Regions from separate parts of the Robertmurraya sp. GLU-23 genome, predicted to be linked through region 2. Evidence: a T-box and tRNA genes for the amino acid it is inferred to sense, from the RefSeq annotation. Region 2 holds a T-box; the other holds one or more tRNA genes.
The links. The T-box of region 2 lies ahead of alaS (alanine--tRNA ligase). A T-box ahead of a tRNA ligase gene usually reads a tRNA of that ligase, here a tRNA-Ala.
Positions count from the first base shown of each region.

Region 1: it encodes a tRNA-Ala, which carries the amino acid that the T-box ahead of alaS (alanine--tRNA ligase) is inferred to sense. The anticodon was not compared.

Region 1 covers NZ_JBRKCV010000029.1:65-8,239, reverse strand. The annotation lists gene ACVBAX_RS24765 (PspA/IM30 family protein) at 87-758, opposite strand; gene ACVBAX_RS24760 (hypothetical protein) at 761-1,258, opposite strand; gene ACVBAX_RS24755 (S1C family serine protease) at 1,350-2,624, opposite strand; gene ACVBAX_RS24750 (sensor histidine kinase) at 2,785-4,191, opposite strand; gene ACVBAX_RS24745 (winged helix-turn-helix domain-containing protein) at 4,181-4,885, opposite strand; gene ACVBAX_RS24740 (hypothetical protein) at 5,154-5,282, shown strand; tRNA gene ACVBAX_RS24735 (tRNA-Gly) at 5,407-5,480, opposite strand; tRNA gene ACVBAX_RS24730 (tRNA-Gln) at 5,608-5,679, opposite strand; tRNA gene ACVBAX_RS24725 (tRNA-His) at 5,699-5,774, opposite strand; tRNA gene ACVBAX_RS24720 (tRNA-Trp) at 5,787-5,857, opposite strand; tRNA gene ACVBAX_RS24715 (tRNA-Phe) at 5,870-5,942, opposite strand; tRNA gene ACVBAX_RS24710 (tRNA-Asp) at 6,336-6,411, opposite strand; tRNA gene ACVBAX_RS24705 (tRNA-Ser) at 6,458-6,550, opposite strand; tRNA gene ACVBAX_RS24700 (tRNA-Met) at 6,568-6,644, opposite strand; tRNA gene ACVBAX_RS24695 (tRNA-Ala) at 6,732-6,804, opposite strand; tRNA gene ACVBAX_RS24690 (tRNA-Arg) at 6,824-6,900, opposite strand; tRNA gene ACVBAX_RS24685 (tRNA-Leu) at 7,018-7,106, opposite strand; tRNA gene ACVBAX_RS24680 (tRNA-Gly) at 7,119-7,193, opposite strand; tRNA gene ACVBAX_RS24675 (tRNA-Leu) at 7,227-7,311, opposite strand; tRNA gene ACVBAX_RS24670 (tRNA-Lys) at 7,347-7,422, opposite strand; tRNA gene ACVBAX_RS24665 (tRNA-Thr) at 7,432-7,507, opposite strand; tRNA gene ACVBAX_RS24660 (tRNA-Val) at 7,584-7,656, opposite strand; tRNA gene ACVBAX_RS24655 (tRNA-Glu) at 7,717-7,791, opposite strand; rRNA gene rrf (5S ribosomal RNA) at 7,799-7,914, opposite strand; partial or broken rRNA gene ACVBAX_RS24645 (23S ribosomal RNA) at 8,111-8,175, opposite strand, start outside.
Region 2 covers NZ_JBRKCV010000001.1:212,873-234,907, forward strand. The annotation lists gene recD2 (SF1B family DNA helicase RecD2) at 1-1,221, shown strand, start outside; gene ACVBAX_RS01020 (PRC-barrel domain-containing protein) at 1,410-1,889, shown strand; gene ACVBAX_RS01025 (hypothetical protein) at 1,931-2,122, shown strand; gene ACVBAX_RS01030 (YrzQ family protein) at 2,144-2,275, shown strand; gene ACVBAX_RS01035 (AI-2E family transporter) at 2,363-3,442, shown strand; T-box leader at 3,502-3,713, shown strand; gene alaS (alanine--tRNA ligase) at 3,763-6,396, shown strand; gene ACVBAX_RS01045 (IreB family regulatory phosphoprotein) at 6,533-6,802, shown strand; gene ruvX (Holliday junction resolvase RuvX) at 6,806-7,222, shown strand; gene ACVBAX_RS01055 (DUF1292 domain-containing protein) at 7,239-7,526, shown strand; gene mltG (endolytic transglycosylase MltG) at 7,741-8,820, shown strand; gene ACVBAX_RS01065 (O-methyltransferase) at 8,986-9,624, shown strand; gene ACVBAX_RS01070 (peptidase U32 family protein) at 9,632-10,561, shown strand; gene ACVBAX_RS01075 (peptidase U32 family protein) at 10,591-11,862, shown strand; gene udk (uridine kinase) at 11,869-12,504, shown strand; gene greA (transcription elongation factor GreA) at 12,674-13,150, shown strand; gene ACVBAX_RS01090 (peptidoglycan D,D-transpeptidase FtsI family protein) at 13,205-14,983, shown strand; gene ACVBAX_RS01095 (DUF1510 family protein) at 15,088-15,750, shown strand; gene mtnN (5'-methylthioadenosine/S-adenosylhomocysteine nucleosidase) at 15,775-16,473, shown strand; gene ACVBAX_RS01105 (YrhC family protein) at 16,566-16,817, shown strand; gene ACVBAX_RS01110 (YrzI family small protein) at 17,151-17,291, shown strand; gene sigK (RNA polymerase sporulation sigma factor SigK) at 17,857-18,582, shown strand; gene ACVBAX_RS01120 (hypothetical protein) at 18,706-18,849, shown strand; gene ACVBAX_RS01125 (M3 family oligoendopeptidase) at 18,958-20,751, shown strand; gene pssA (CDP-diacylglycerol--serine O-phosphatidyltransferase) at 20,789-21,328, opposite strand; gene ACVBAX_RS01135 (phosphatidylserine decarboxylase) at 21,445-22,035, shown strand, end outside.

The sequences.
Region 1 (8,175 bases), on a different contig from region 2:
CCTGTAAATGTGACAAAACTATTAACAAGCAATGAAAGAGATATGAAAAAGCAAAAGAGACGATTCACTCGTCTCCTTCTCCCATATTATACAGTTTCTAGTCTTGAAGATTTTAATTTCTCTAATTCCTTTTCTACATCTTCATGTGAGTATGTTCCAAGAACACTCTCAATTCTTCCCGAATTCGCTTTTGTGAAATATTGATTTGCTTGTGACTTTGCTTCAAGTTTAAGTATCTCTTCCTCAACTCTTATGAACCCCTTTACTGCACGGTCCGGATTAATCGAAGAAAGAACTTGTGAGATATCGTTTGATACCTTTGCCGCTGTCATTCTAGAAACGAGCAGCAGTTTACGATCCTGTAGTTCGTCATACTTTTCTTTAAGTTTATCGAGTTCATCGTACAATAAATTCGTTTGATTTTTAATTGTGTGGTACTGTCCTTCATACACCCTTAGTTTTTTCTCTTGTTGAAGCTTGTCCTCTATTGCTAGTCTAGCAATCTGATCTTCTCCTCTTTCGACTGCTAACTCAGCTTGCCTAGCTCTTTTTTGAACTCTGTCAATCGTTGATTCAATGACTGCTTCAAACTTCTTTTCAATATACAACTGCTGAGCCAGAGCCTTTTGTGCCTTTCCTATCTCGCCCTCAAGCTCTCTTAAATATTGTTTAAGCATACTAATCGGATCCTCTAATTTATCCAAAGCGTCATTAAAATCTGCTGTTGCTATATCTTTTATTCGTTTGAAAATCCCCATTTTTACTTTTCCTCCCTACGTACTTTATTTTCCCACTCATCAAGGAAATCTCTATTTATATAGGACGGTACAACTAAATCTTCTCCCGTCATTAATTCTTGAACATTTGTGTCTTTCTTTACTGCACCCTTATAAAGTAAGTAACCTAATAAAATAAGAAGTGGAATAGCTAGAATACTAGGTAATAGAGCAAGTATTCCTAGTGCAAGTAAGATTCCACCAGTAAGTTTCATTCCATTGCTCTTTCCTCTAACCCAAAGCATCCAACCAGCTATTACTAGGCCAGCCTTTGCCAATACACCTAATAAGAATGGTAATAAGAAGAAGGAGTGGTTCACCATCATACCTCTTTCATGAAAACCATGAACGCCTCCACCTTTCATTCCATGAAACCCCTGAGCTTGAACGGTCATGGTTGGTATACTAAACATGCTAACAATGGCAATCGCTAGAACGACGATCGGTGCTACGATTATCGTCCACTTTACCGCCTTGTTCAAATGAATTCACCTCCCTTCAAGTAAAACTGGATGCCCTGTTTATTTAAAATCTTGTATTTAACGTCCATTTCTAATCCCTCCGAAGATTTGATTAACTTGTCGCTTGCTGATCTGTTAAAGTCATCGTGACCGTTTTTTCTTGTCCCTTGCTATATACCTTTAACGTTATTTCATCACCCACAGATAGATCATTGTATAAGTACTTACGTAAATCATTTGAATTGGTTACCTTCACGTCATCGATACTAACAATTACATCACCTACTACTAAACCTGCTTTCGCAGCAGCTGAGCTTGAATCGATTTGCATCACCATTGCACCTTCTGTTACTGTTTCTGGTACTTCCTGCAGATACATTTGGGGAAGTTCCTCTAGACCCGCTAAGCTCACTCCCATATAAGGACGTGTAATTTGGCCAGATTCAATAAGTTGGTTTACGATTGGTACTACATCATTACTTGGAATCGCGAATCCTAATCCCTCAACTCCATCCTCTGAGATCTTAAGTGAGTTAATTCCAATTACCTGACCACTTGCATTGAGTAAAGCTCCACCACTATTTCCGGGATTAATAGCTGCATCAGTCTGGATTACATTCAACTCCCATTCTCCGGCAGAAGTCGTCACAGTAATTGTCCGATCCGTTGCACTTACAATCCCTTGAGTTACCGTACGTGAAAATTCAAGACCTAGTGGATTTCCTATAGCAAGTACGTCCTCTCCAGCACGTAATGTTGAAGAATCTCCGAATTCAAGTGTCCCTTCAACGTCTTTGGAATCAATTTTTAATACAGCTAAATCCGTTAGAGCATCTGCACCAATTAGTTGTGCACTGGCTTTCTCTCCGTTATAAAGTGAAACCTCAATTTCACTTGCCCCTTCGATCACATGATTATTTGTTACAATATAAGCCTCATTACCTGTTACTTTAAAAATGACACCTGACCCTGATCCTGACTCAACAGCTGATGTGTCAGTAGAATAGCGACTAGTTTGTTCCTGTAAATTAACAATCCCAACAATAGCTTTAGAGGATGCCTCAACCATATCTGCAACTGCAATATCATCAGAATTTTTAGTTGTAGTTGTAGCAGTTGTCACTACAGCTGCTGCCTCATTATTTTCATTTGAGCTAGACACAGCGGTATTTTGCTCTCCAGTAACTCCACTAATCTTCTCTGAAAGGTTTTGAATTGTGTCTATATTAGGAATAGCCACGATGGTAAGCATCGAACCCACGACCCCAGCAGTCACCATTGATAGAAAGCTTTGCACCTTCTTTCCTTTCTTTTTCTTCTTAACAGGTTCAGTATGATATTCTTGCGAAGTTTCTAATTGTGATGGAAATTGATTAAAATCACTCATCCTAAGCTCCTCCTTTATGTCTTACTTCATATTTACATCATAGACCCCATTTATGAACAAATAATTAACAAACCTTTAATAGAGTTAGAAATAATAGGGAAAGATTATGTTTATTCAGCAAAAAAAATAAACCGCTAATGCGGCTTATTTTTTGCTAGAATCATTCTGAGGGAAAACGAATCGTAAATATGGTTCCTTTTCCTTTATCACTCGTTACTTCGATCTTTCCACTATGAAGCTGTACGAGCTGTTTGACAATCGACAAGCCTAACCCAAACTCACCAAAAGGGTTTGATGTACGTGAGATCTCAGCTTTATAAAAACGATGCCATATTTTTTCAATTTCCATTGGATCAATTCCAAGTCCTGTATCTTCAATTTCAATGATGGTTTCCCTTATTCCATTCTTCCCTCGCAAATAGATACTTCCATTTGAAGTAAACTGAATGCTATTTTTGGTTATATTAATGAGAATTTGCACAAGACGGTCATAATCCGCATAAATAGAAGTACCTTCCTCTACCTTTATGTGAATAGAATTCCCTTTTTCCTCTGCTTGAAGTGATAATTGCTCTTGAATAATTTCAAATAACTCATCCAACGGAATCTCTTCTTTAGTAAGCTTAATCTGATTTGAGCGAATTTTATCATAATCTAGATTTTCATTTACAAGGCGAATTAGGCGTTTTGTCTCTTTGCTAACCAGTTGAATTCCTTTCTCTTTTTCCTCTTCTGCAATCATATTATTTTTTAATCCTTCAATTACTCCGCTAATTGTTGTAAGCGGGGTTCGAAGTTCATGCGATACATCTGACATGAAATTACGACGGCGGTTTTCCAAGCTTTCAATTTCTTCCTTCGAGGCATTTAATCGCATCACCATTGAATTAAAGTCCTCGGCAAGTTCCCCTATTTCGTCAAAAGTTGAAGAAGGTAGCTTTACTGTGTAATTCCCAGCAGCAACGGATGATGTTGCCGCTTGAATTCGTTTAATTCGATGAACATGTATTCTTGACAAAATCAAGCTTAGTAAAACAGCAACCACTAAAGCGATGAGAACTGTATAAAATAAATATTGATTAATTTGACTGATCATTTCTCTTGAACCGCTAATTGGGGCAGTAAGTAAGATTCCTCCTGCTAATTGTCCATTTACTATATAAGGAATAGCAACAAGTGTTACTTCTTGATCCGAGCGTTTCGTCCTATTTTTAACAATTAGAGTCTCTCCGCTCGAAATTTGTTCAAGTACTTCATCCACTAACCTTAAATCTCCCCCATGCTTATCGGCAGGAAATATAACTGATCCTTTCTCATCAAAGATAGAAAAGCTAATATTCCGTCCACCTAATACGGCCATATACTCATTTACAATTCGGTCGGAGGAAAGATTCCCCTCTGTAATGTCACGCAAAATATTTTCACCGTATGATTCAAGTTCATCTACCTTATTTTTATACACCAGCCCCTCTACGTAATGAGAGAACACTAAACTTAATATTAAAAAAGCAACCACTAGCACACTTATGTGACTTATAAGTTGCTGGTACAAATACTTAATTTTCATTTACTTGCACCACTTCATCGAACTTATAGCCTACACCCCAAACAGTATGGAAGAATGGCTGGGAATCGGTTCCTATCTTCTTTCTTAATCGTTTAATATGAACATCTACTGTTCGCTCATCACCATAAAATTGATAGCCCCATACTCGTTCAAGAAGCTGTTCCCTTGTAAAGACCTGCTTTGGATGCTGCGCGAAGTAGTAAAGAAGTTCAAATTCCTTCGGTGTTAAATTTAACACTGGCTGATCATCTAAAAATACTTCTCTTGTATCCTTACTGATTTTAAAATGTTTAGTTTGTAGCAACCCTTTATCGACTTTAACTTGATCATTATTTTGCATACGTCGACTAATCGCCTTAATCCTTGCCATTAAAGCTAGTGGACTGAATGGTTTTGTTACATAATCATCCGCTCCCATTTCAAGTCCTAGCACTTGGTCTGACTCTGTATCCTTTGCTGTTAACATAATGATAGGAACCGTATATCCTTCTTCTCTAATTTTCCGGCATATCATAACACCATCCATACTCGGAAGCATCCAGTCAATAATAACCAAGTCCCATTCACTTGATTTAAACGTGTTAAGGCCTTCTAAACCATCGTGGATATATGTTCCTTTAATTCCTTCTTTAGAAAAAAACATATCAATCATGGAGCATACACTCTCATTATCTTCTATCACTAATACGTTCATTTATTTCATCTCCCCCTACATCTCTCGAACTTAATTTAAATGTATTTATAACTGTTTTTCAACTAAAAATGAGATTCTTCCTATTTTATTAATAGCTAAGTAATAGTTTGGTCATATTTTATTCATAACATGATAAGGGAAAAAGGGTAAGAAATTAATAATTTTTTTATTTTCACCCCCATAAAGAAGAACTTCGCATCGAAAAGTTTAGTAGACCAGGAAATAGGGTATGGTAAATAACGTACATAAACGAGAGGAGTATATAACTATGCGATTAATAAAAGCTGATATCGATGAATTGTTAGAATCCACTCGCGACCTTACTGAAGATGAAGGATTTTCATTCATCACAACAATTGAAATCGATCATTTACTTGAAAATACACAAGATTGGTAAAAGGATAGGTGCTATGCACCTGTCCTTTCTTTATGATAACAACATCTTAAAAAATCAAAAAACACTAGGGCTGCTTCATTTATTGAAACAACTCTAGTGTTGGAAACAAGGTTATATGTATTTATGGAGCGGGTGATGAGAATCGAACTCACGACATCAGCTTGGAAGGCTGAGGTTTTACCATTAAACTACACCCGCATATTATATTGTCCAGATGCGCCTCCTTGGTCCTCGAGTTCACTTCGGGCCCCTTTGAAGTCTTATGACTTCCACAGGTTCCCCTCCAGCGCTTGTCGGACCAAAACAGTCGGCTCCGCTTTTCGTACTGGGCTAGCTGGATTCGAACCAACGCATGACGGAGTCAAAGTCCGTTGCCTTACCGCTTGGCTATAGCCCAATGAAGAAATTGCATATAATGGGGCGACTGATGGGAATCGAACCCACGAATGTCGGAACCACAATCCGATGCGTTAACCACTTCGCCACAACCGCCATGTGATTTGACAGGGGTAGTAGGAATTGAACCCACACCAAAGGTTTTGGAGACCTTCGTTCTACCTTTAAACTATACCCCTTCAAAAAAAAGATGGCTCAGGACGGAATCGAACCGCCGACACAAGGATTTTCAGTCCTTTGCTCTACCGACTGAGCTACTGAGCCATAATTAATATAATTACTCTAGATACAATCTTATTTCGTCCTTCGTCCCGATTTTCAATCGGTACGCTGGATGCTTTTCTTGGAAGCTTACTCATCGTGCTCTACCGACTGAGCTACTGAGCCATAATTAATATAATTACTCTAGATACAATCTTATTTCGTCCTTCGTCCCGATTTTCAATCGGTACGCTGGATGCTTTTCTTGAAAGCTTACTCATCGTGCTCTACCGACTGAGCTACTGAGCCATAATTAATATAATTACTCTAGATACAATCTTATTTCGTCCTTCGTCCCGATTTTCAATCGGTACGCTGGATGCTTTTCTTGGAAGCTTACTCATCGTGCTCTACCGACTGAGCTACTGAGCCATAATACATTCAATTATGTATAGATGGCGGTCCCGACCGGGATCGAACCGGCGATCTCCTGCGTGACAGGCAGGCATGTTAACCGCTACACCACGGGACCAAAGTTTTTTTTCAAATGTTTAATTGAAAATAATATTATTTTAAGATGGAGGAGGTAGAGGGATTCGAACCCCCGCGCGGTTTGACCCGCCTGTCGGTTTTCAAGACCGATCCCTTCAGCCAGACTTGGGTATACCTCCAAAGAAATAAACTATTATGGTAGCGGCGGAGGGGATCGAACCCCCGACCTCACGGGTATGAACCGTACGCTCTAGCCAGCTGAGCTACACCGCCAAAGTAATTCATTGAATTTTTAATTCACATGTTCCTGAATTAATGAAGATTATTTTCATTACACTACGTTACGTGAAAAAATCTAAGTGGAGCCTAGCGGGATCGAACCGCTGACCTCCTGCGTGCAAGGCAGGCGCTCTCCCAGCTGAGCTAAGGCCCCAAACAAATATTAATAGAAATGGCGCGCCCGAAAGGAGTCGAACCCATAACCTTCTGATCCGTAGTCAGACGCTCTATCCAATTGAGCTACGGGCGCATATTTTTGTAATGACACTTATATTAGTGTGTTAAGGATAGCTATTTTGCTAGCGCAAAAAGCTTTGGATATTTTACTTCGTAAGAAATGAAACCTATTTTGCTTTGCAAAAAGCTTTGGTGCCGAGGACCGGAATCGAACCGGTACGGTAGTCACCTACCGCAGGATTTTAAGTCCTGTGCGTCTGCCAGTTCCGCCACCCCGGCAAAAGTAAGTTCTGGAGCGGAAGACGGGATTCGAACCCGCGACCCCAACCTTGGCAAGGTTGTATTCTACCACTGAACTACTTCCGCAAATGGAAAGTTATTAAGTTACAAAAGAAGCATTGGTGCGGGTGAAGGGAGTCGAACCCCCACGCCTTGCGGCGCTAGATCCTAAGTCTAGTGCGTCTGCCAATTCCGCCACACCCGCATAATGGAAAGTTATTTTGCTAAAGCAAAAAACTTTGGTGAGCCATGAAGGACTCGAACCTTCGACCCTCTGATTAAAAGTCAGATGCTCTACCGACTGAGCTAATGGCTCGGTATAAAGTGGTGCCGGTGAGAGGACTTGAACCCCCAACCTACTGATTACAAGTCAGTTGCTCTACCAATTGAGCTACGCCGGCTTATTAAAATTCTTATTTTATCTAACGTGAATTTATTAAGAAAGACTTTTTTTCACTTACGTGAAAAAAGTCCTGATGGAGGATGACGGGATCGAACCGCCGACCCCCTGCTTGTAAGGCAGGTGCTCTCCCAGCTGAGCTAATCCTCCGATATGGAATGTTTTTTTCACTTCGTGAAAAAATTGGTTATTTTTACTTTGTAAAAAACTTGGTGACCCCTACGGGATTCGAACCCGTGTTACCGCCGTGAAAGGGCGGTGTCTTAACCGCTTGACCAAGGGGCCATGATAAACCTAGCGACGTCCTACTCTCACAGAGGGAAACCCTCAACTACCATCGGCGCTGAAAAGCTTAACTTCCGTGTTCGGTATGGGAACGGGTGTGACCTTTTCGCTATCGCCACTAGATTATATGATTGAAGAAAAATCATTCCTTCAAAACTAGATAATGAATGAAGAAGAAGAAATACACGGGTATCACTTTGCATAAACGAGCTCCGGCGGCTAGTCCCTCGGGGTCATAAGCCAAATCTCTCCAGAAGGCAGGCCTTCTTGCGTGATTCGTCTTATGCCTGTCGGGCCTAACCAAGCCGCCTACGCATCTTAGATTAAGTCCTCGATCGATTAGTATCAGTCAGCTCCACACGTCGCCGCGCTTCCACCTCTGAC
Region 2 (22,035 bases):
GGTGACGAGCCTTTTCCGTTTATATTAGCTGCACCAACTGGACGTGCAGCAAAACGAATGACGGAATCTACGGGGCTTCCTGCGGTTACCATTCACAGGCTTTTAGGATGGAATGGAGTAGAGGGGTTTAGTAGGGATGAGGACAATCCGTTAGAGGGAAAAATTTTAATTGTAGATGAAACATCTATGCTTGATATTTGGCTTGCTAATCAGCTGTTTAAAGCTCTGCCTGAATCCATACAAGTTATATTGGTTGGGGACGAGGATCAATTACCCTCTGTAGGTCCAGGGCAAGTGCTGAAGGATCTCCTAGGGTGCGGAGTTCTTCCCATCGTTAGGCTCACAGATATTTACCGCCAAGCGGAAGGTTCTTCTATTATTGAGCTTGCTCATGAAATTAAATCGGGACGTTTACCTGCCAATATAAGTATGCAACAAAAGGACCGCTCCTTTTTTAGATGTAACGCCAACCAAATTGCTGATGTAGTTGAGAAGGTCGTCCGAAATGCGAAGAATAAAGGTTATACAGCAAAAGATATTCAGGTCCTTGCACCGATGTATAAAGGACCCGCTGGAATTGATCGCTTGAACACGTTAATGCAGACCATTTTTAATCCCAACCCTGATGGGACAAGGAAAGAAATAAAGTACGGTGATGTGACTTATCGTGTCGGGGATAAAGTGTTACAGCTTGTGAATCAGCCGGAGAATAATGTGTTTAATGGCGATATAGGGGAAATTGTATCCATCTTTTATGCCAAAGAAAATACGGAAAAAGAGGATATGATCGTTGTATCCTTTGAGGGTGCGGAAGCAACATATACCAGACAAGACCTTCAGCAAATAACGCATTCCTATTGCTGCTCTGTTCACAAATCTCAAGGGAGTGAATTTCCTATTGTAATCCTCCCTGTAGTAAGAAGTTATTATCGAATGCTGCGAAGAAATCTCTTGTATACCGCTATTACGAGAAGTAAACAGTTTCTAATCCTTTGTGGAGAAGAAGAGGCATTAAAGGTGGGTATTTCGCGGGCGGATGAAAACGAAAGACTGACCACCCTACGGATGAAATTGCAAAAAGCAATTGGTGATGAAAAAGTGAGTGATGAAAAAGACAGCAATGAAAAAGTTGTATCACAAAATATGGAAGAGCACTTGTTATCCGTGGATCCAATGATTGGCATGGAAGGAGTTACTCCATTTAGTTTCATGGGAAGTTAAATTCAGTCTTAGGAGTGGCTCTTTGGATCAACGCCTCATTTGGACAGGGTCAAGGGTTTTATAAGGTTTACTGTCCGAATAAGATTATCATTCGGTTTTAGGTTAGCAACATTACATTTGGAAATCGTTTCTCGTTATGATTTTTTGCTTCGTCGTGAACAATAGTAATGTTCGAAAGAGGTGGTATCTTGCGGACATTTACATTGCTAAAGGGAGTTAGTGTGTACGAGAAAGAAAGCGGATCAAAGGTTGGTGAAGTCAATGACCTCATCATTTCTGCGACTAGTGACTCGGTTCAATCTTTGCTAGTAAAGCAAGGAATGCTTGTTAAAAGGACCGTACTGCTTGATATTCAAGACGTCACTTCCTTTGGCTCGGATGGAGTAATGATTGAAGACCGAACTTTGCTAAGACCAATTAAAAGGGGCAGTGATTCTTCCATTGCATTTTGTCGAGGTCTATCCGGGAACATGCTGTTATCTAGTGACGGTGAGCAGCTCGGGTTGATTGAGGATGTATATTTTAAGGAAGAATTGGGCACAATCGTAGGGTATCAATGTTCGGATGGCTTTTTTTCAGACATTCAAGAAGGAAAGCGTGTCATCAAAACAGATGAACCCCTCCAGTATGGAAAAGACGCCATCATCGTGAACGTAAAAAAATCTTAGAGCACATGCCTTAAGATATACCTATACGTGAGGTGTCTACGATGTTAAAATGCCCTAACTGTCAAAGCAAAGATATCGGGAAAATTGGAATTAACCAATACTATTGCTGGAACTGCTTCATTGAACTAACTTTAGCAAAAGGAATCATTAATACTCACCAAGTTGAGGAAGACGGTACATTAAGCTCATTAGACGATCTTTTTGGAGAAGATGAACGCCGATATAGCTCATAAATCTATTAAGAGGTGAGATGAATGAATCGAATGGTAACTTCTGCAATTGCAATCGGAGCAGGTGTTGTTGCATATAATTACGCTCGCAAAAACAAAATGGTATCAGGGCGTGGAATGAAAAAAATGCAGCGTAGAATTTCGAGAATGTTCTAATACAAGGAAAGGTCCCTAAAAAAGGGGCTTTTCTTTTTGTATATTTCTTACTGTTCCACTTTAAACTATAGACAAGGAGTGGATACAATGGACATTCGTTTAAAATGGTATTACCGCCTTGGTTTTTTGCTTTTGTTACTTATTGTTTTATTTGTTTTTCTGAAACTACAGCCAATCTGGTTGCCCATTTTTAAAATTACAATGATCGTCGTACTCCCATTTATCATTGCAGCATTTATCTCATATTTACTACATCCCGTCGTGGAAACACTTCATGAAAATTATTTACCAAGATGGTTAGCCGTTTTAATCATATATACTCTATTTTTTGGAAGTGTAAGTGTGGCGCTTTATAATGGTGTTCCTGCAGTTATACACCAGCTTCGAGATTTGACTGAAAACGCACCAAGCTTTGCCGATCAATACAGAGCGTGGATCCATGAGATTCAGGATAAAACCTCTACATGGCCTGAAGCCTTTCAAGAAAGGGTAGATACTAGCATTGTAGCCTTGGAAAAAATGCTTGATAACGCACTAACAAAGGCTTTGAATTTAGGGATGGGAATTATTAATTCAGCCCTGCTCTTTGCTATCATCCCTTTTATCGCTTTTTACATGTTAAAAGATTATGAAAAAATAAAGAAGGCTGTTTGGTACATTACACCGAAAAAATGGCGGAGTGGGGGAACTCTGTTTTTAAGAGATGTAGACAAATCACTAGGCAGTTATATTAGGGGGCAGCTTTTAGTTTGCGTGATGATTGGTACGATTTCAGCTTTGTCCTTTTGGTTCATCGACTTAAGGTATCCGCTATTACTCGGATTAATTGTAGGAGTTACAAATATTATCCCCTATTTTGGCCCTGTTATCGGTGCTGTGCCAGCTGTTATCATTGCTGCTACAATTAGTGTGAAAATGATTGTCTTCGTAGTGATTATCATCGCTCTACTTCAATTTTTAGAGGGGAATATTCTTTCTCCCTTTATTGTTGGAAAGAGCTTGCATATGCATCCATTAGTGATTATGTTCGCTCTTTTGGCAGGTGGAGAAATTGGTGGAATATTAGGATTGATCGTAGCTGTACCGATTATGGCTATTCTTAAGGTGAGCCTTCTTCATGCAAAGCAGCACTTTTCAAAGGATGTATCCGATAACCAATTGATGTGACAACGTTGACAAATATAAAAGCATATAAGTATAATTCGTACTATAAAGTTCAAATACACGAAAACATGTTGAAGGAACAAGTATGTGATAGACCGTCTATAGAGAGGAATTTCCTTGGCTGAAAGAAATTCTAGACGAAGGATGACAGAAAGCTATTCCGGAGTGCAGCTAATTCCTGCCGTTAACCTGCGTTAAAGGTCTTTGAGAGATGAGTGCTTAATTTTGCATTCATAATCAGGGTGGTACCGCGAGCAAGCTCCTCGTCCCTGTTTTGGGATGAAGGGCTTTTTTTGTTGAAAAAAATGTTGGAGGGAAAATAAATGAAGAAGCTTACAGGCTCAGAAATTCGTAAAATGTATTTAGACTTTTTTAAAGAAAAAGGACATGCAGTGGAACCAAGTGCTCCACTTGTTCCTCATGATGATCCATCTTTGCTATGGATTAACAGTGGGGTAGCGACGCTAAAAAAATATTTTGATGGACGAGTCATACCTGATAATCCAAGAATCACAAATGCTCAGAAATCTATTCGGACGAACGATATTGAAAACGTTGGAAAAACAGCAAGACATCATACGTTTTTTGAGATGCTTGGGAACTTCTCTATTGGAGAATACTTCAAAGTAGAAGCGATTCATTGGGCTTGGGAATTTTTGACAGATGAAAAATGGGTTGGGTTTGACAAGGAGAAGCTTTCCGTTACGATTCATCCAGAAGATGACGAAGCGTTTGACATTTGGAGAAAAGAAATTGGGGTGCCGGAAGAGAGAATTATTCGCTTAGAGGGGAACTTCTGGGATATCGGCGAAGGACCAAGTGGACCAAATACGGAAATTTTCTATGATCGTGGACCTGAATATAGCAATGATGATAGTGATCCGGAGTTGTATCCTGGAGGAGAGAATGACAGATATTTAGAGGTTTGGAACTTAGTTTTCTCGGAATTTAATCATAATCCGGATGGTACATATACTCCACTTCCAAAGAAAAATATTGATACAGGAATGGGACTTGAAAGAATGGCTTCAGTTGTTCAAAATGTTCCTACTAATTTTGATACTGATTTATTTATGCCAATTATTCGTGCAACAGAAGAGATTTCTGGGGCAAGGTATGGGAATGGAAAAGAGTCAGATGTGGCATTTAAAGTCATTGCTGACCATATTCGTACCGTTGCTTTTGCTATTGGTGACGGCGCACTACCTTCCAATGAGGGACGAGGGTATGTGTTAAGAAGATTGCTTCGTAGAGCGGTGCGTTATGCTAAGCAAATTAACATCAACCGTCCATTCATGTTTGAACTAGTTCCTGTTGTTGGGGAAATCATGGTTGATTTTTACCCAGAAGTAAAGAATAAAACCGACTTTATCCAAAAGGTGATAAAGAATGAAGAAGAAAGATTCCATGAGACTCTGAATGAGGGGCTTCAAATTCTCGCAGCTGTTATCAAAAAAGAGAAAGAAGCTGGAAGCGATACGATTCAGGGCGCAGACGTTTTCCGTCTTTATGACACATACGGCTTCCCTGTAGAATTAACAGAGGAGTATGGTGAAGAAGAGGGAATGAAGGTTGACCATGCAGGTTTTGAGAGTGAAATGGAGCTTCAGCGTGAGCGTGCACGTAAAGCAAGACAAGATGTAGACTCTATGCAGGTTCAAGGTGGAGAACTTGGTGAGATTAAAGTAGAAAGTAAGTTTGTTGGTTACGATCAGTTACAGGTTGAATCAAAGGTTCTTGCGATCGTACAAAATGGTGTGAAAATCGACAAGGCCAGTGAAGGAGAAGAAATCCAATTAATACTAGATGTTACTCCATTCTACGCTGAGAGTGGTGGGCAAATTGCCGACCTTGGTATACTTTTGAGCAATGGTGTAAAAGCAGCGGTAAAAGACGTGCAAAAGGCACCAAACGGACAAAACCTTCATCGTGTACGGATTGAATCTGGTGAATTGCAGGTAAATGACCAGGTAGTTGCGATTGTTGATGAGAACAATAGAGGGAAAATTATTAAGAACCATACGGCAACCCATTTATTACATCAAGCATTAAAAGATGTTCTTGGAACACATGTAAACCAAGCCGGTTCTCTAGTAGAACAAGATAGACTTCGTTTTGACTTTTCTCATTTTGGACAAGTAAAACCAGAAGAATTAGAAGAAATAGAAAAGATTGTAAACGAAAAAATTTGGCAATCTCTATCTGTTCAAACAGACTATAAGGCAATTGCTGAGGCAAAAGAGATGGGAGCTATGGCACTATTTGGTGAAAAATATGGTGATATCGTACGTGTGGTTCAAGTAGGAGATTATAGTTTAGAACTATGTGGTGGTTGCCATGTTTCAAATACTTCGGTCATTGGTCTCTTTAAAATTGTATCTGAAAGTGGAATTGGAGCAGGAACTCGTCGTATAGAAGCAGTGACGGGGGAAGGTGCATTTAAGCAAATGCATAGTCAAATCCAGATTTTAAAAGATGCGGCAGGAAAGTTAAAAACGAATCTAAAAGATGTACCATCTAGAATTGATGCAATGTTAAGTGAACAAAAACAGCTTCAAAAAGAAAATGAGTCTTTAGCAGCTAAGCTGGGGAATATTGAAGCAGGGAATTTGGTTAATAATGTAAAAGAAGTGAATGGTGTTCAAGTTCTGGCTGTTCGAATTCAAGGTGCTGATATGAACGGACTACGTAACATGGTGGATGATTTGAAGCAAAAGCTTGGCTCTGCCGTAATCGTACTTGGAAGTGTAAACGATGAAAAGGTAAACTTAATTGCCGGTGTAACAAAAGACTTAATTGAAAAAGGCTATCATGCCGGGAAAATTATTAAAGAAGTTGCTACTATTTGCGGAGGCAGCGGTGGTGGACGTCCAGATATGGCCCAAGCAGGAGGAAAAGATGCTGGAAAGCTGGATTCCGCACTAAGTTTTGTAGAGGAATGGGTCAAATCCGTTTGATATTCAAGAAAAGTAGTGTAAAATGAAGTAGATTAGACTACTAAATATTTCTTCCATTGGATAGATTTGATGATAGATACATCTACCTGAGACACTTTTTAGCCAGCGATTACTAGATAAAGCGAGGTGCAATAGAATGAGTACATTTGATAAAACAATGAGGTTTAGTTTTCCAGAAGAGCCAATTGAACATGACGTGAAGGAAGTCCTTTTTCAAGTACATGAAGCTCTTCAAGAAAAAGGATATCATCCGATTAATCAAATTGTAGGTTACCTGCTTTCTGGAGATCCTGCTTATATTCCTCGTCATCGTGATGCTCGTAACATTATTCGAAAGCTTGAACGAGATGAAATTATTGAGGAGCTTGTCAAAAGCTATTTAAAAACACAACGAGAGGGCTCTTAACGTATGCGAATTCTCGGTCTTGACGTCGGTAGTAAAACGGTCGGCGTTGCGCTTAGTGATGAATTTGGCTGGACAGCGCAAGGATTAGAAACGATAAAAATTAATGAAGATGAAAGAATGTTTGGTTTTGATCAGATTGGTCAAATAATAGAAAAGTATGAAGTAGGAAAAATAGTAGTAGGGCTGCCTAAAAACATGAACGGAACCATTGGACCTAGAGGCGAAGCGAGTCAATTTTACGCAAGTGAGCTAGAAAAGAGATTTTCCTTGCCTGTATTCCTATGGGACGAGCGTCTAACTACGGTTGCTGCGGAACGTGTGTTACTAGAAGCGGATGTTAGTAGGAAAAAACGTAAAAAAGTAATCGACAAAATGGCAGCAGGTATGATCTTACAAGGCTTTTTAGATAGTCAAAAATAACTTGAGGTGATTTTCAATGCAACATGGAGAAAACAATATTACAGTAATTGATGAGGATGGTAACGAGCAACTTTGTGAGGTGCTTTTTACCTTTGATTCTGATGAGTTTGGTAAGTCTTATGTTCTGTATTATCCTATTGGTGCAGATGAAAACGACGATGAAGAAATTGAAATTCATGCGTCTGCTTTCGTTCCAACCGAAGATAATAATGATGGTGAGTTAATGCCTATCGAGACAGATGAAGAATGGGACCTAATCGAAGAAATGTTAAATACATTTTTAGAAGAGCAAGATGAAGAATAGAAAGTTAAAGGCGGATGGCATAGGCTATCCGCCTTTTTTTGCAAATTTCTACTTCTATTGTCGAAAAATATAGTATAATGATTCGAGAATAGTTATAAGGGAATAGTATGTATGAGCCCTGTGAATTGGAGGGGGAACTTTGTCAACGGAAGAGAAGAAAAAGAAAGAGAATACAGGTAACAAACCTAATAAAAAAGCAATAATCCGAGAAAAGATGATTGAGAGGGAAGGCGAAGCAAAAGTCGTAAGGAAAATTGTCTTTACTATTTCAATCGTATTGTTCCTGCTGGTAGCAATTACGGCTGGCGGCGGATATTTTTATATTAAATCAGCACTAAAACCTGTAGATCCAGAGAATAAAAAGGAAATGACAGTAGAAATTCCAATCGGTTCATCAGTTACTGGTATTGCAAACATATTAGAGGAACATGGAATTATTAAAGATGCACGTGTATTCAAATACTTTGTCAAGTTTAAGAACGAGTCAGGGTTTATGGCTGGTAACTATGAACTATCACCATCAATGACTTTGCCAAGTATCATTGAAAGCTTAAAAACAGGTAAAGTGGACCAAGAAGTGGTGTTTCAAATTACCATCCCTGAAGGAAAACAGCTAAAAGAAATTGCAAAAATCATAGCAGAAAAAACAAATCATACAGAAGAAGATGTATTTACAAAATTAAATGACCGAGAATTCATACAAGCACTTATGAATAAATACCCTGATGTATTAACAGAGGAAATTCTTGCAGAAAATGTCAAATTTCCATTAGAAGGCTATTTGTTCCCTGCAACATATCCTTTCTATAAAGAAGACACAAAAATCGAAGAAATTATTATGGCCATGTTAGATCAAACGGAAAAGGTAATTAGTCAGTATGAAGGGGATATGGCTGTAAGGCAATATACTGCTCACCAACTATTAACATTTGCCTCATTAGTAGAAGAGGAAGCAACTGAGAAACTTGAGCGTGATCAAATTGCCAGTGTCTTTTATAATCGCATAGATACGGGGATGCCTTTACAGACAGATCCTACCGTTTTATATGCTCATGGAGAACATAAGGACAAGGTATTGTATAAGGATTTGGAAATTGATGATCCATACAATACTTACAAATATCAAGGCTTAACACCAGGCCCAATAGCCAATGCAGGTACTGTATCAATTGAAGCTGTTTTACATCCTGCTGAGACTGACTTCCTATACTTTTTAGCAACGGCCTCTGGTGATGTATTATTCTCGAAAACACTTGAAGAGCATAATGCAAAAAAAGCCGAGCATATCAATTGATCTGCTTCAAGGAGAAATGTTCGCATTTCTCCTTTTATTATGATAGAATAGTTCAAGTGTTTTTAAATAGCGTCAACCACAGAAGTTCATATTTAGCTGTGCTGAATCCCTGTGAATTGCTGTGAACGCTATTTTTTCATGTCTAAACAAAAGAGGTGACGCAGCTTGGAAACGGAGAAGCTGCATTCTTATATAGAAGAGCTCATTCTGAATAGATCAGAACTACTCGAAGAAATGGAGCAATATGCGAAAGCTCATCATGTTCCCATTATGGAGTTGTCAGGAATCGAAACGATTCTTCAAATACTTAGAATTGCTCAACCCAAAAAGATTCTAGAGGTTGGTACAGCTATTGGATATTCTGCCCTTCGAATGGCCACTGTTCTTCCTGAAACGAACATCGTCACTATTGAGCGGGACAGTGAGCGTTATACGGTTGCGGAGGAATTTATTAAACGTGCAAATAAAGAACACCAAATTTCGATCATTAAGGGTGATGCGCTAGAAGTAGAGTCACTTATTGAACAATATGGTTCTTTTGATGCCATTTTTATTGATGCAGCCAAAGGGCAATACAAGAAGTTCTTTGAGATATATTCAAAGTATTTAGGTGACAAAGGAATAATCATAACTGATAACGTCTTGTTTAAAGGACTAGTCTGTGAGGATACAATTGAGAGTAAAAGACTAAGAAGCATGGTTACAAAAATAAAAGATTTTAATCAATGGCTAATGGAACATGCAGAATACGATTCGGTCATTATTCCCGTTGGCGATGGAGTAGCAATTAGTAAAAAGAGGTGAAGAGAAAATGAAAAAACCAGAACTATTAGTCACACCAAAAACAATTGGAGATATAGAAGCATTATGTAAAGTTGGAGCGGACGCTTTGGTGATCGGAGAGGAACGCTTTGGTCTTCGTTTAGCTGGAGAATTTTCAAGAGAAGATGTAAAGAAAGCGGTAGAAATTGCCCATTCTTTTCAAAAAAAAGTGTATGTAGCAATGAATGCGATCTTCCACAATGAAAGCATAGACGCTTTATATGACTATGTAAGGTTTGTAAAAGAAGCAAGCGTGGATGCAATTATCTTCGGTGATCCAGCAGTTTTAATGGTAGCGAAAGAGGCTGCACCTGACATGCCGCTTCATTGGAATACAGAAACAACTGCAACGAACTGGTATACATGTAACTATTGGGGTAGAAAAGGGGCTAAGCGTGCGGTCCTAGCTAGAGAAATCAATATGGATGCGATTGTCGAAATGAAAGAACATGCTGACGTGGAGATTGAGGTACAGATTCACGGGATGACAGCCATGTTCCAATCCAAACGTTCACTACTAGGGAACTATTATGAGTATCAAGGTAAAGCACTAGAGGTTGAAAATCGCGTTCAAAATGCGAACATGTTCCTTCACGACAAGGAAAGAGAAAACAAATATCCGATTTTTGAGGATGCGAACGGAACACATATTATGAGTCCTAATGATATGTGTATGATTGATGAGCTAACAGAGCTAATTGAAGCAGAAGTGGATTCTCTGAAAATTGATGGTGTTTTACAAACATCGGAATACATTCTAAAAGTAACAGAACTATATCGAAAAGCAATTGATCTGTCTGTCGAAGATCCTGAGAAGTACGAAGAAGTAAAGGACGATTTATTACAGGAAGTTGAAAAGATTCAGCCAAAGAATCGTCCATTAGATACTGGATTTTTCTTCAAGGAGACCGTTTATTAATAAAACCATGTGTTAAGGAGGGAAAAAAGATGTCTATCGTATTAAACGATAAAATTTCACAGATTGTGAATGGAAAGCGAGTAATTGTAAAAAAACCAGAATTACTTGCACCTGCTGGAAATCTAGAGAAATTAAAAATTGCTGTCCAATACGGGGCAGATGCAGTATTTATCGGTGGACAAGAATACGGACTTCGCTCAAACGCAGGGAACTTTACTTTTGATGAAATGAAAGAGGGAGTAGAGTTTGCTAAGAAATATGGTGCGAAGATTTATGTAACAACAAATATTTTTGCTCATAATGAAAATATTGATGGATTAGAAGAATATGTTCTTGGATTAAAAGGAGCTGGGATTGCAGGTATTATTGTTGCTGATCCTCTTATTATAGAAACATGCCGCCGATTAGCGCCTGAAATTGAAGTGCATTTAAGTACTCAGCAGTCTTTATCCAATTGGAAAGCGGTCCAATTCTGGAAGGAAGAAGGATTAGAACGTGTGGTACTAGCACGTGAAACGAGTGCGGAAGAAATTAGAGAAATGAAAGAAAAAGTCGATATCGAAATTGAAACATTCATCCATGGTGCAATGTGTATCGCATACTCTGGACGCTGTACATTAAGTAATCATATGACAGCTCGTGACTCAAACCGTGGTGGATGCTGTCAGTCTTGCCGATGGGATTATGACCTGTATGAGCTTGATCAACAAGAAGAAGTAGCTCAATTTAGCGAAGGGGATGCACCGTTTGCGATGAGCCCTAAGGATCTTAAGTTAATTGAGTCTATTCCTCAAATGATAGAGCTCGGTATTGATAGTTTGAAAATCGAAGGTCGTATGAAGTCTATTCACTATGTGGCAACCGTTGTTAGTGTGTACCGTAAAGTGATTGATGCTTATTGTGCGGACCCTGAGAACTTTGTTATTCAAAAAGAATGGTTAGTAGAACTTGATAAATGTGCAAACCGCGATACAGCTCCTGCTTTCTTTGAAGGCGTTCCTGGGTATAAAGAGCAGATGTTTGGAAATCATAGCAAAAAGACAACTTTTGACTTTGCTGGATTGGTGTTAGACTATGATGCGGAAAATCAAATGGTAACACTTCAGCAGCGAAACTACTTTAAGCCTGGTCAAGAAGTAGAGTTTTTTGGACCTGAAATTGAGAACTTTACAACTGTTGTTGAAAAAATTTGGGATGAGGATGGCAATGAGCTGGATGCAGCAAGACATCCAATGCAAATCGTAAAGTTCAAATTAGACAAGCCGGTTTACCCAAACAACATGATGCGGAAGGAGATTTAAACTAGCATGAAGCGCAAACCCGTTGTTATTGGTGTAGCCGGTGGCTCCGGCTCCGGGAAAACGAGCGTAACAAAATCTATATACGAGTCGTTTAAAGGGCATTCAATATTAATGCTTGAGCAAGATTTTTATTATAAAGACCAATCGCATTTACCTTTTGAGGAGCGTCTAAAGACGAATTATGACCACCCGCTAGCATTTGACAATGATTTGCTAATTGAGCATATTGAAAGACTTCTCCGCTATGAAGCGATTGATAAGCCTGTGTATGACTATAGTGTTCATACCCGTTCGAGTGATGTCATTCATGTTGAGCCTAAGGATGTAATTATTCTTGAAGGGATTCTCATATTAGAAGACGAAAGACTTCGTAACTTAATGGATATTAAGTTATACGTAGATACAGATGCAGACCTTCGTATTATTAGACGATTGGTAAGAGACATTAAAGAACGCGAGCGCTCAATGGATTCAGTCATTGACCAGTATGTAAATGTAGTAAGGCCAATGCATAATCAATTTATTGAACCAACGAAACGTTATGCTGATATTATTATTCCTGAAGGTGGGCATAATTTTGTCGCAATTGATTTGATGGTCACAAAAATTCAAACAATTCTTGAACAAAAATCATTTTTATGAAACAATAAAAAGCAGTAATGCAAATGTTTCCCAAAATAAGTCCAGGTGGACGTTTCATGCGCGCCCTTTTCATAAGGACGCGCTCCTATGCATTTACCGTAAGAAATAACTACATAAGATGAATACACAATCTATTTGGGGGTTGTGAAACTAGAAGGAGTGAAGGGTTTTGGCAACAGAAAAGGTTTTCCCGATGACTTTAGCTGGTAAAGAAAAATTAGAGCAAGAATTAGAACATTTAAAATCAGTAAAACGTAAAGAAGTTGTAGAGCGTATTAAAATTGCTCGTAGCTTCGGAGACTTATCTGAGAACTCGGAGTATGACTCAGCAAAAGAAGAACAAGCATTTGTTGAAGGTCGTATTACAACGCTTGAAAATATGATAAGAAATGCAAAGATTATTAAAGAGGATGAGCTGGCTACCGATGCGGTTGCTTTAGGCCGCTCTGTTACGTTTATTGAGCTCCCTGGAGGCGACGAGGAAACGTATTCAATCGTTGGAAGTGCAGAAGCAGATCCATTTGAAGGCAAAATCTCAAACGATTCTCCAATTGCCAAAAGCTTGATGGGTAAGAAGGTTGGAGACGAAGTAACGGTTCAAACGCCTGGTGGAGAAATGAATGTTCGTATTACAAATATTAAGTAAATTGGTTTGAAATAAGAAAACCTCGTCAACACTTTTGACGAGGTGTTTTTTATTATGTGGAGAAAACGGGCAGTGGTATGGTTAATTATTTGTATAACAGCAATTAGTCTCTTAATAGGAAGGCTTGTTCAAGTGCAGCTCGTTTCAACAGAAAACTTTACAACACATAACATTAATCTTCTTGAGGCAAGTGTCGTTCAACGCTCACAGCAAATGGTGATTGATAATGGGAGAGGTGGGTTTCTTGATCGCGATGGAGAGTCACTTGTTCACCGTAAGATTCCGGTTCTCATCCTTTTTCCTTTCTTAAAGAATATGGAGTGGGATAGTGAACAGATTGCAGACATAATAAATGTTCCTGTGGAATCAATTGAATACAGAGTGAAACAAGCGGAAGATCCTTTCGCTTATGGTGATCCAAACCCATTGAAACTAACAGAAGAACAAATGGAGCAAATTAATGCTCTGAAAATACCAGGTGTGTTTGCTGTAGAAAGAAAGTACGCCTTAACTGAATACCCAGCTGAGCAACTTATCGGTATTACGGGACAAAATACAGCTGAATTACAAAAACGATATCCTGATAAAGACTTATTAGAACAGACCGTGATTGGGTTAACTGGATTAGAAAAAAGCTTCGATGAATTTTTGCTTCCTGATGGAAATTCCAAGCTTATTTATCATGTTGATGCAAAGGGTGGACCATTGTTTGGAATTGATGTGAAATATGTGGAGCCAGCCAATCCTTTCTATCCAGTCAATATTAAAACAACGATAGATAAAGATATTCAGGAAATGGCTGAAAATCTAGTTGATCAATATCAAATCAGTAAAGGGGGACTTGTCCTTCTAGACTTAGAGACGAACTCTGTCCTTGCTATGGTATCTAGACCCTTCATTAACAAGGAAAAGCCGTTTGAGGATGGTTCAAATGGTCTTAAGAATATGATGATTTCTGAGCAAATTGTGGGGTCTGTTTTTAAAACCGTAGTGGCTGGAGCCGCCATTGATTATGAACTTGACCTTCCCACTCGAATGTACGATTGTAGTAAAAAAATAAATGGTCAACCGGACTTAGTGTATGATCATGGTATGTTAAACTTTACGGATAGCTTTGCAAGAAGTTGTAACAATACTTTTGGTACGATTGCAAAGGAATTAAAAGAAATTGACCCTAATATACTCGAGGAATACGCGAATAAATTATCTCTCGTAGGTTCTGTTGGCTGGAATGGTGATATCTATCATTTCTCTAATTTTAGGCAACTTCAAGAAGAACAAAAAGGTCGTGTGTTTTTATCAGAGGATGCTAAAAATGATAAGAACTTTGTTGCTTTGACAGGAATCGGCCAGCATGAAGTACGTGCAACACCACTTGCCGTTGCCAATATGATGGGGACCATTGCGAAAGGTGGAGTAAGGGAGAGTGTCAGAGTCGTTTCAGAAGTGGAGTACAAAAACGGGAACTCACTACTTCCTTTCGAAAAGCAAGCTCTACCTGGAGAATCCATTTCTCCTTATACCGCAATGAAGCTTCAAAAATTATTGCGTGAAGTGGTTGTAAATGAAAATGGAACGGGGAGATGGTTTCAAGAATTGCCATATGCTGTTGCTGGGAAATCAGGAACAGCCGAAACGGGAATTTTTAAAGATGAGAAACAATTGCATAATAAATGGTTTGCTGGTTATTTCCCATATGATAATCCTAAATACGCTTTAGTAACAGTAAATTTAGGGGTGTATGGAGATGAAGGAGGAGTAAACGGATTATTTGCCGATATGGTAAAAAACTTATATAACTTTGATCAAAATGAGCCTCTGTCGAAACGTTAATGTATTTGTAACGTGATTGTCCTTTTCGATTTCCTGGTTAAATGGTAGAATGTATAGCGAGTTCGCTCTTAAAAGGATGTTCAAAAGAGGTCTAGGAGGTTCGTATGATGCAAGATGATTTTCAACAATCAAGGTTTAATCAAAGGTCGAAGCGTCGTAAAACAAATCTGATTTTAAATGGTCTCATTGGAATAGTATTGGTTTTAATTATTGTTGTTTCAGGGGTTATTTTTTTGGGAAACGATGATAAAGCTGCGACAGAAACAGAGCAGGAACAAAATGTAGAAGCCTCAAATGAAGCGAATGAAGGAGAAGAGTCTTCAAAGGAAGAGACAGAAGGCTCTGACTCTGAAACGAATGAGGAAGACTCAACTTCTGACTCTTCGTCCTTAAATGAAGAGTCAAGCGAGGAAGCTAGCTCTAATGATAGCGAAGAAGTAATTGTGACAGAAGGTGGGGCGGATTCTAATGTAGTTAAAACCATTGTGAACCCAAATTGGGAGCCAATCGGAACGAGCCAAACAGGTGAACACACAAACGTGTATAGTGGTGTGGATTGGGATGAGATGGTTTCAGCTATTGAATATGCCACTGGGTTGACAGAGGCTAATATGACTATCAAGTTTCTTGGAAATGATGGTCATAATAAATCAAAAGGAACCGTCTTTTCAAAGGACAGAACCCAAATCTATCGCGTTTCCATTGAGTGGATAGATGGGAAAGGTTGGAAGCCTACATTAGTGGAAGAATTAGCGTCGATAGAATAAAACAATAGAGAGAGGTCTTTATAAGTGAAAATCGCAATTATTGGTGCAATGGAAGAAGAAGTAGCATTACTACGAGAGAAAATCAGCAACCAGGAACAACAAACAATTGCTGGATGTGAGTTTACCACAGGTAATATGGATGGTGCTGAGGTAATCCTATTGCGCTCAGGGATAGGGAAAGTCAACGCAGCAATGTCCACAACGATTCTATTAGATAGATTCAAACCTGATTATGTTATTAATACAGGATCAGCAGGAGGCTTTCATCCTGATTTAAATGTAGGCGATGTTGTTATCTCCTCTGAGGTTCGCCATCATGATGTAGACGTTACAGCATTTGGATATGAGTATGGTCAAGTACCACAGCTTCCTGCAGCGTTTGAGGCCAATTCCGGGCTTGTTGAGATCGCAGAATCAGCTGCACAGGAAATTGGTAGTGTGCAAGTTGTGAAAGGATTAATCGCAACGGGCGATTCTTTTATGAATGATCCAAAGCGTGTGGATGCAATCCGTGATAAATTTCTTAATTTACAGGCGGTTGAAATGGAAGCAGCGGCTATTGCCCAAGTTTCCTATCAATTTGGGATTCCGTTTGTGATCATTCGTTCATTGTCTGATATCGCTGGAAAAGAATCAGATGTCTCTTTTGAACAATATTTAGAAAAAGCAGCACTTCATTCAGCTTCTTTGGTAATGAAAATTGTTGAAAAGCTTAAGGGCTGATTGAACAACTTAGAAAAATTGCTATTAATTACATCCTCACTAACACAGCGTTCTATGATAAAGTAGTTTCATAGAACAAGAGAAGGTTGCAGGTGAGTGTAGTGAAAGATAGCAGTACTGGAAAAATGCTTGAAGAGAAAATGATTGACTTTAAAAGGTTTGCGGTTGTTTTACTTGCCGTAGGAAGCTTCTTTTATCTAGGTGTTATCATTCCATCAGGTGAAAAAGTGCTAACCGATCTATATATTATGATGTGCTCATCTATGCTGTTTTTAGCAGGTTCTATTTACTTTTTTACTTTATCGAAGCAAATAAAAACAAAGCTTGATGACATAAATGAATAGAAAGATAGCTCTCAGCCTGCCTGAGGGCTATTTTTTTTAGAAATCATAAAAATGGGGTTTACATAATTGGTAATAGTGGATATAATTACCACTGTAAGCAATAATTTCTAAAAAGGAGGTCGAGTGAAATGATTAAATTATCTGTAGCAATTGAAAAGAAGACAACTAAATGTTTCACGCATTCGACCATTAGGAATGAATTGCTTAAGTAATTGATAACTTATGCCATTTCAAGCCGCATGGAGAATGTACTCTTGCGGCTTTTTATATGCCTAAAAGTCGCAGGGGGATACTTGCGGCTTTTTCGTGTGCAAAAATAAGGAGGTGATAGATATGACCCTGAATATATTATTCTTAACAGTAACGATTAAAAAACGTAATGTGTCAGCTGCTGAATTTGAACGAGCAGAAAAGGCAAAAAAGCAATATGAAGCTACTCGCGATCGCATGCTTTCGATTCAACGATTATTTTAAGGTGAGGTTAATAACAAACTAAAAAATTTTAGAAAGGTGGGAATAAAGATGATTTATTTCATGCAAGATCGTAAGGCAGTTTTATGGGTGGAGAAAGATACCACCTAACGAATTTATGGTGAGGAGGGGAAATAGATGTTCCTCCGTGTACTTTTGCTATCTCTAGAGATGTATCGCTTAAGAAAACTAAAGAAGAGTTCTTCCCCCGGAGAAATCTCTTAGATCTAAGTGACTTATCGCATTATGAAGGCTTCAGAAGTAACAAAATGTTCACATCCGTTTTCCGTTTTACCCTGAATTATATGGTACATTCGAAGTAACAAAAGGGAGAGAAGGGGTGGTAACATGTTCGCAATTGTTATGGGTTTAATTATATGCGGATCTGTAGGTTGTATCATTGCTGCCGAAGTTTCCGTAGAATAGAAGCTTGAAACACCGACCTCGCCGTCGGTGTTTTTTTATTGTTATTCCTTATTTAAATATAATTAAGTGGGACAGACAAATACGACCACCTCGCTTCATAGGTATTAACATGGGGGAAAGTCCTGAAAGTGGGGTGGATTAAATGTCAGGTATATTGACTGCACTTAGCTATTTAGTAAAGGAAATTGTATTTTTAGTTTCCTATGTTAAAAATAATGCGTTTCCACAACCATTATCATCCGCGGATGAAAAGAAATATTTACGATTAATGGCAGATGGTGATGCTCATGCTCGTAATATGCTTATTGAACATAATCTCCGTCTTGTCGCTCATATCGTCAAAAAGTTTGAGAATACGGGGGAAGATTCAGAGGATTTAATCTCCATTGGAACAATTGGATTAATTAAAGCCATTGAAAGCTATTCAGAAGGGAAAGGAACAAAGCTTGCTACGTATGCGGCTCGTTGTATAGAAAACGAGATTCTTATGCATTTACGGGCTTTGAAAAAGACAAAAAAAGATGTGTCCCTTCACGATCCAATTGGTCAGGATAAAGAAGGAAACGAGATCTCATTAATTGATGTCTTGAAATCAGAATCTGAGGATGTCATTGAAACCATTCAACTAAATATGGAGCTTGAAAAGGTAAAAGAATTTATTGACGTGCTGGATGACAGGGAAAAGGAAGTAATCGTTGGTAGATTTGGTCTCGATTTAAAAAAGGAAAAAACGCAAAGAGAGATTGCAAAAGAATTAGGCATATCAAGAAGCTATGTTTCAAGAATAGAAAAAAGAGCATTAATGAAGATGTTTCATGAATTTTATCGAGCGGAGAAGGAAAAGAGAAAGCGTGATTCTCAAAGTTAGAAAGTTGCAGGCATAGAGAGATCTATGCCTATTTGTATGTAGGAAAGGTCCGCACCCGCCTACACCAATATGGACAATGAACATATATTAATTAGTAGGATATAGTGTAAAGGAGGGAGAAAAATGCCATACGGTTACCCTTATCCATATGCTTATCAAGCACCATATTATGGTGGCGGAGGAGTAGCTTTAGCACTGCTTATCGTTTTGTTCGTATTGTTGCTCATATTCGGTGGTTGGTGGTATTTTGCTGGTTATAGATACTAATTTTTGGACCCATCATTAAGATGGGTCTTTCGGTTTTCGAAACTTTTCGTAGAGTTTCCGGAAAAATAAATTTATAATGAAATAGACAATGATTAGGAGGGGTATGGGATGACGAAAAGTAATACTTATTATGATGTATGGGACCTTGAAGTGTTTTATTCAGGGGGAAGTTCTTCTCAAGCATTTTTTAATCACATACATAGCTCAAAAGAAGAGGTTGAAAGGTTTCGAAGTAGGGTAACAGACTGGCAGCCATCAAATAAAATAACAGATCAAGAACAAATTGCAGAAATCGTTGAATTCTTTCAAAGAGTTGCGAAAGCGATTCGCCAGGCAGGGGCATTTGTTAGCTGTTTACATGCACAAAACACAAATGATAAGAAAGTTAGCGAACTTCGTGGGCAAGTAACGGAGCTTAGTGCGAGTTTACAAAATGCACTCACTGTTTTTGATCAAAAACTAACTACTTTCGACGATCAAATTTGGGAAGAGCTACTGCAGGTAGATGCTCTACATCAATTGCAGTTTGTGTTAAATGAAAGACGCATCAATGCGTTAGAGAAACTTTCTCAGGAGGAAGAAAGTATCATCAATGCATTAAGCGTTGACGGTTATCATGGATGGGGCCAATTATATGATATCATCGTTGGAACGATTAAAGTTCCGTTTAAAGAAGGAAACGAAACAAAGGAATTATCAGTTGGGCAGGCAGCCAACAAGTTCTCACATCCTGATCCCATCGTAAGAAAATCCATTTTTGAAGGTTGGGAGGAATCCTGGTCTGAAAAAGCAGATTTTTTATCGAAAACTCTCAATCACCTTGCCGGATTCCGATTAAATACTTATAAACTTCGCGGATGGGAGGATGTTTTAAGGGAGCCTTTACAAATAAATCGTATGCAGAAGAAAACATTAGATACGATGTGGCAGGTTATTTCCGATGCCAAAGCCCCTTTTGTAACATTTTTAGAGAGAAAAGCGAAGTTACTAGGGAAGGATCGGTTAAGTTGGTATGACTTAGATGCACCCATCGGTCAGGTAGAATCAAAGGTTTCATATGAAGAAGGTGCTGAATTTATTATTGAGCATTTTTCACGTTTTGGAAAAGAAATGACTGGTTTTGCGAAAAAGGCATTTGAACAGAAATGGATTGAAGCTGAAGATCGCCCTGGAAAAGCACCAGGTGGTTTTCATACCTTTTTCCCTGAGAGCAATCAGTCAAGAATATTTATGACGTTCTCAGGAACACCTTCTAATGTTTCAACACTTGCACATGAATTAGGTCATGGCTTTCATACATATGCGATGAGAGATCAACATTATTTAAATAGAAATTATGCGATGAATGTAGCAGAAACTGCCTCGACCTTTGCAGAGATGATCGTAGCTGATGCTTCTGTCAAACAAGCGAGGAACCCAGAGGAAAAGCTAGCGTTATTAGAGGATAAAATACAGCGTTCAGTAGCATTATTAATGAATATTCACGCTCGCTTTCTATTTGAAACACGTTTCTATGAGGAAAGAAAAAATGGGGTAGTAGGAACAGATCGTTTAAATCAATTAATGAAAGAAGCACAGGAAGAGGCATATGGTGGGGCACTAGCTGAATATCATCCTTTGTTCTGGGCCTCTAAGCTACATTTCTTTATCACAGGTGTTCCTTTTTATAATTTTCCTTATACATTTGGTTATCTATTCTCTTTAGGGATTTATGCAAAGGCACTAGAAGAAGGGGAAGGCTACGAGGAAAAGTACATTGCTCTATTAAAGGATACAGCATCTATGACGGTAGAGGAATTAGCTTGGAAGCATTTGAATGTTGATTTAACAAAGCCTGATTTTTGGGAAAAAGCAGTACAACAATGTGTAGCTGATGTTGAGGAATTTTTATCGTTAACTTAAATGAGACAATATAGACACGGGCTTTTTAAGGCTGTGTCTATATTTTTTTTAATTTGAAAGGACTAACCATGAAAAAAGAAAGAATAATAATGAAAAAGAGGAACATCTCAGGAAGTAGGAACGGCAGAAATAGGTAGCTAAAGGTCAATAAGCAGCCAGCAGCTGTAATCGGTAAACCCGTAAAATAGCTTTGATTCTCACTAATATTAAAGCGAGCAAGCCGAAATGCCCCACAGGCGATATAAAAAATCGTAAAGAATGTTCCAGGAAAGTTAAACTCAAATAATATTCCTTGATAAATCAATAGTGCAGGTGCAACACCAAATGATATAATATCACTCATGGAATCTAATTGTTTGCCAAGCTCTGATTCAATATGAAGTTTTCGGGCAACCATTCCATCAAATCGGTCAACGAAAGCGGCGATGAAAATTAGTAAAAGGCTCAAATCTAAATTCCCTTTAAGGCTCTCAATCACTGCGAATCCACCAAGAAAGAGGTTGAAGAAAGTTAAAAGATTGGCCGTTTGAATCCTTAATTTTTTGAGCGTGTGATCGAGTACGTTTAATAAAAACAAATATGTCTCACCCCTATATTTAATGGATAAAAAACATCTTAATTATAAGTAATGATTGGTTATCTTGTTTTATTCGTTTATTGAGTGAGAATTTTCCCATAACGGAGGTCAATCCATTGTTTCAAACCATTTATCGTTTTATGATTGAATTAACCAATGGCAAATGGTCATCATTGCTGTTGAAGAGATTTGCTACATCAAATATCAGTCGTTATGTTGTTCCTCACTTCTCAAGAATCTATCAAATCAATACGGAGGAAATGGAAGGAAATCTCAAGAAATACACCACACTTCATGAATTCTTTATACGAAAGCTGAGGAATGGGAGTAGACCGATTGATCAGGATTTGCAAGCTGTTACTAGCCCAGTTGATGCCATACTTGAGGAAGTTGGTCCTATTTCAGAACAGAAATTAATTGAGGTGAAGGGGAAAACATACTCGATTGCAGAGATGCTAGGTAATGATGTGCTTTTACAGAAATACATACATGGTACCTTCATGGTTTTGTACTTAAGCCCGAGTCATTACCATCGTATTCATAGTCCAGTAGCTGGAAGGATTACAGCCAGTTGGTCTCTCGGACAGAAATCATATCCAGTGAATTCTCTTGGGTTAAAGTATGGGAAAAGTACCCTTTCGAAAAATTATCGGACAGTGACTGAAATCCAGCATCATACGGGTCATATAGCAGTGGTGAAGGTGGGA